2 regions of the Paenarthrobacter sp. NPDC089675 genome follow, and region 2 is predicted to be linked to the other one. Evidence: predicted binding sites of a transcription regulator. Region 2 holds the regulator's gene; the other holds the start of a gene.

Region 1 (2,387 bases), on a different contig from region 2:
ACGGGTTCATCCAAGGGGAAAGCGCGGGAATCGGCGCGCAGGTGGCTAGCCGAAGTGGACGCGCTGCAGCTCGAGAAACGCAGGCCCGCGGAATTGTCCGGCGGCCAGGCCCAGAGGGTAGCGGTGGCCCGCGCCCTGGCAGCCGAGCCGGAACTGCTGCTCCTGGACGAGCCCATGGCAGCGCTCGACATCCACGCCGCACCGCTCCTCCGAAGGGTGCTGAAGAGGGTCCTGGCCGGGCGCAAAGCCATCATCGTCACCCACGACGTCCTTGACGCCTACATGCTCGCCGACCGCGTCATCGTCCTTGAAGACGGACGCATCACGGAAGAGGGCCCTACTCGACAAGTGCTGGAGCGCCCGCGCAGCCATTTCGCTGCCGGGCTCGCGGGGCTGAACATCGTCACCGGGACCATTGCGCGGGAGGGAATCACGACGCCGGATGGGCGGCTGTTCGCCGGACAGCACGATCCCGAGTGGTCACCCGTGCCCGGCCAGGCCGGGGTGGCGGCGTTTCCGCCGTCGGCAGTTTCCGTCTTCCTGGGTGATGTTCACGGAAGCCCTCGCAACTCGTATCCGGTGACTGTGACGGAGTTGGAACCGCATGGCGACCAGATCCGGGTCCATGCGGGGGAGGCCGGCAGCGTCTTGGCTGCGGATATCACCCCGGCGGCGTCGGCAGATTTGGGGCTGGAGCCCGGGATGGAGGTCCGGTTCGTGGTGAAATCGGCCCTGGTGTCCATTTATCCAGCCTGAAACCTACTCGCGGTACATGCGTTCCGTGTAGGAGGGTCCGTAGTAGGACTCGAGTTCCTCAAGGGGTGTGTCCGGCTGGACGTAGGTCTTGGAGAGGACCGCGATGCTCGGCAGGGCTTCGGGATTCCAACTCTCCGGGTCCCAGAGCCCGCTGCGCAGGAAGGCCTTGCCACAATGCGTGAAGACCTCTTCGACGGAAACCACCACTGCAACCCGGGGTCGGTGGCCCTTGACCACCATCCGGTCGAAGAAGTCGCCATCGCTGACCAGTTGCGCCTTCCCGTTGATCCGCAGGGTGTCCGTCCTGCCAGGGACTACCGAGAGGATTCCTACGTTCGGGTTTTCGAGGATGTTCCGGAAGCCGAACGCCAGCTTGTTTCCCGGCCTTTCCGGAATCGCGATGGTGTTGTCGTCCAGCACTTCGATGAAGCCGGCGGGATCGCCCTTAGGTGAAGCGTCCACGCGGCCTTGGGCATCCGCCGTCGAAATAACGCAAAAGGGGCTGGCCGCAAGCCACTGCCGGTCGAAGGCGCTGAGTTCGCGGCGGACTTTCTTCCTTACCCTGTCCAAGGGTTGGCCGATCAATTGGTCCAGCTCGTCCGCGGTGTCGATGGGTTTCATGGCCCCAGCCTACGCGGAGTGCTGGACAGCGGTTTCGCCTTGGGCAAACATGGAAGACGGTGGGCCAAATCCAAACTTGAGCGTAGTAGACTCAACTTTGAAACCAGTTGGTCCTACTCCAGAAAGGGAGCTCTCTTTGGACGTCAAATTCACCACCAAGAGCCAGGAGGCCCTCTCTGCGGCCGCCATGAACGCTTCAACCGCCGGGAATCCACAGCTGGAACCGGCCCATCTCCTGAAAGCGCTCATGGACCAGCGGGAAGGCGTAGCTGTCGCCTTGCTCCGTGCCACCGGTGCCGATCCTGACGCTGTGAGCGTCCAGGCGAGTGCGGCCATCAAAGCCCTGCCGTCGTCATCGGGAAGTTCGGTCCAGCAGGCACAGCTTTCCCGCCAATCCATGCAAGCCATCCAGGCGGCCCAGAACGAGGCCGAGAAGCTGGGCGATTCGTTCGTTTCCACCGAGCATCTGCTGTTGGGTCTTTCGGCCGGCAGTGACGCCGTGGGCAAGTTGCTGCGCGACGCCGGTGCTTCCCACGAGGCACTGCTTGCTGCCCTGCCGGGTGTCCGCGGTGACCGTAACGTCAACTCACCGGACCCGGAGAACACCTTCCAGGCATTGGAGAAGTTCGGCACAGACCTCACAGCCGTGGCCCGTTCCGGCAAGCTGGACCCCGTGATCGGCCGTGACAGCGAGATCCGTCGCGTAGTGCAGGTCCTGAGCCGTCGCACCAAGAACAACCCGGTGCTCATCGGTGAGCCCGGCGTCGGCAAGACCGCCGTCGTCGAAGGGCTGGCCCAGCGCATGGTTGCCGGTGACGTTCCGGAGAGCCTGCGGGGCAAGACCCTCATTGCCTTGGATCTTGCCTCGATGGTGGCCGGCGCCAAGTACCGCGGTGAATTCGAAGAACGGCTGAAGGCTGTCCTGGAGGAGATCAAGAACTCCAACGGCCAGATTGTCACGTTCATCGACGAGATCCACACCGTTGTTGGCGCAGGGGCCACGGGCGAGA
Region 2 (2,387 bases):
CAACGCCGGGGATGCTGCTGCGGAGAAGCGGTTCAAGGACATTTCCGAGGCTTACTCGGTGTTGTCGAGTCCTGAGGACCGGCAGCAGTATGACGCCATCCGTGCCATGGGTGGCGGCGCACGGTTTGCTCCGGGCGCAGGACGTGGCGGTGCAGGAACCAACGGCGGGTTCGAGGACCTGTTCGGCGGCCTGTTCGGCGGCGGTGCCGGGGCTCGTCAACCGCAGGGCGGCGGTATTCCGCCTGAGTTCGCTGACCTGTTCGGCGGCGGTTTTGGCGGAGGCCCCACGGGCTTCCAGCGCGCACCGCAGAAGGGCTCGGACCGCACCGCGTCCACCACGATCTCGTTCGCGGGTTCCATCAAGGGCACCACGGTGAGCCTTCGTGAAAGCAACGGGAACGTCATCGACGTCAAGATTCCGGCGGGAATCAAGGACGGCCAGAAGGTCCGCCAGCGCGGCAAAGGCAACGTTGGCCCGGCCGGGAACGGCGACCTCATCATCACGGTCAACGTGAAACCCCACGATTTCTTCCAGCGCGACGGCGACAACATCCGCGTCCACGTACCCGTGACGTTCGCGGAAGCGGCGCTCGGCGCCACCATTGAAGTTCCAACGCTCGACGGCGACACCGTCAAGTTGCGTGTCCCGGCGGGCACCCCTGCTGGCCGCACTTTGCGTGTGAAGGGCCGGGGGGTGAAGACATCGAAGGCGACCGGCGACCTGCTGGTGACCATCGACGTCGCTGTTCCCCAAAACCTGAACAAGGAAGCAGAGGAAGCGGTGAAGGCGTTCGCTGCCGCCACCTCGGACGCCAATCCGCGTCACGACCTGGCCGCGAAGGCCCGGTTGTAAGGAGAGGGTCATGGCAATCGACGTCAACCAGCCGATCTTCGTCATCTCCGTCGCCGCGGAGCTTGCCGACATGCATCCGCAGACGTTGCGCCAGTACGACCGGCTGGGCATCGTCTCGCCCAGCCGCGCGCCGGGCAAATCCCGGCGCTATTCGCAGAACGATGTCAACAAGCTGCGGGAGGTCCAGCGCCTGTCACAGTCGGGCGTTTCCCTGGAGGGCATCAAGCGGATCCTGGACCTCGAAAACCAAGTAGCCGCCCTGCAATACAGGGTGGCGGAACTGACCGAGGAACTGTCACGACGCCGGACGCCGGTGGACGCGAGGATCTTCGCAGCGGGAGCCGCCGGAGACGTGGTGAGCCTCGCCCGGGGCCAGCGACCGCGCGGAAGGTCCCAGGCCGTCGTCGTATGGCGTCCGCGGCAGGGTGAGAACCAGAACCTGGGCTAAACAGCCGGCCCGCGGCGGTCCCACCGGACCACTACCTTGGCCGCACCCTGTTCGGTCCGCTCCACCTCGGTCACGATCTCGGACTCAGCAGCGCCCATCCCGCGGATCTGCTGCTTGTACTCCTCGATATGGGCTGCGAGGGACTCTTCGGTCCATTCGCCCGGCCGCATGCGCGTGGAAATTTCCACGGGCTCGGTGGGAACTACCAGCTCCTGGGGCTGGACGTCATTCGGGACGCTGTCCGTTCGGCGTACAGGTTTTCCCTCGGGAGCCAGTATCCGCCAAGCAAAAGCGCCTCCGGCGATACCCGCCAAGAGGCCTGCGAAGATCAACCAAGCCGCGCGGCCGCGCTGGGGGCGCGCGTCGACTCCTGGCTTCACTCGGTTCGATATTTTTGCAGATCGTCGTGCCATGGGAAGAATCGCCTTCCAGTTGGTTTGCCGTACGTCATGCCGGGGTGCCTTCCTAGCTTGTCACAGTATCGCCGCACCTGCGGGTGGTTGACCGTAGCGGGGCCAAGGAAGCGAGCCTGTGGCTACTCTGCACAAACCGTCAGATAATGAAGGCAGGGCACGGCAAGCAGGGTACGTGCAGAGGGATGAGCGGTGGACGCCGAAGTGCGCCGTGGAACTCGTGGGATGAGGAATGATTCCGATGTCGTTATCGGAGGAAGAGCGCAGAAGCCTCGAAGAGCTCGAGCGTGGCCTTGCCGCGACGGATCCCGATCTGGATTTGCAGTTGAAGTCCGGCCGGCTGCGGGGGACCGCAGCCCGGATGGTCATCGGCGGCCTGGTGTTGCTTGTTGGCTTCGCACTGGTAATCGCCGGAATCATTACCCAGATCCTGATAGTGGGTGTTGCCGGGTTCCTTGTTGCCGGAGGAGGCGCTTACCTGCTCCTGAGCAGACTGGTGCTTAGGCGCCGTCTTCGCCGGTACGGGCAGGACGGTCCGGATTCTCCGGGTGGCTGACGGGAGCGGGTTCGCCGGAGGGAACCATCTTCCGCCAGGCCAGCACCGCTCCGGCAATAAGTCCAACCGCCGCGATCAGAGCCACCCAGGCCGCGCCACCGGAACGGCTTTTCGGCG

What was found. Region 2 encodes HspR, which represses chaperone genes until heat shock. Its sites were predicted from a motif close to AAGTTGAGTCNNNNNGACTCAACTT; they were not measured.
Region 1: the regulator HspR is predicted to act here: its motif matches at 1,451-1,475, upstream of clpB (ATP-dependent chaperone ClpB).

Annotation. Positions count from the first base shown of each region.
Region 1 covers NZ_JBIVHM010000010.1:120,712-123,098, reverse strand. The annotation lists gene ACIPY2_RS18900 (sulfate/molybdate ABC transporter ATP-binding protein) at 1-756, shown strand, start outside; gene ACIPY2_RS18895 (MSMEG_1061 family FMN-dependent PPOX-type flavoprotein) at 760-1,377, opposite strand; gene clpB (ATP-dependent chaperone ClpB) at 1,514-2,387, shown strand, end outside.
Region 2 covers NZ_JBIVHM010000009.1:13,363-15,749, reverse strand. The annotation lists gene ACIPY2_RS17485 (DnaJ C-terminal domain-containing protein) at 1-853, shown strand, start outside; gene ACIPY2_RS17480 (heat shock protein transcriptional repressor HspR) at 864-1,301, shown strand; gene ACIPY2_RS17475 (hypothetical protein) at 1,298-1,681, opposite strand; gene ACIPY2_RS17470 (DUF3040 domain-containing protein) at 1,956-2,270, shown strand; gene ACIPY2_RS17465 (hypothetical protein) at 2,215-2,387, opposite strand, start outside.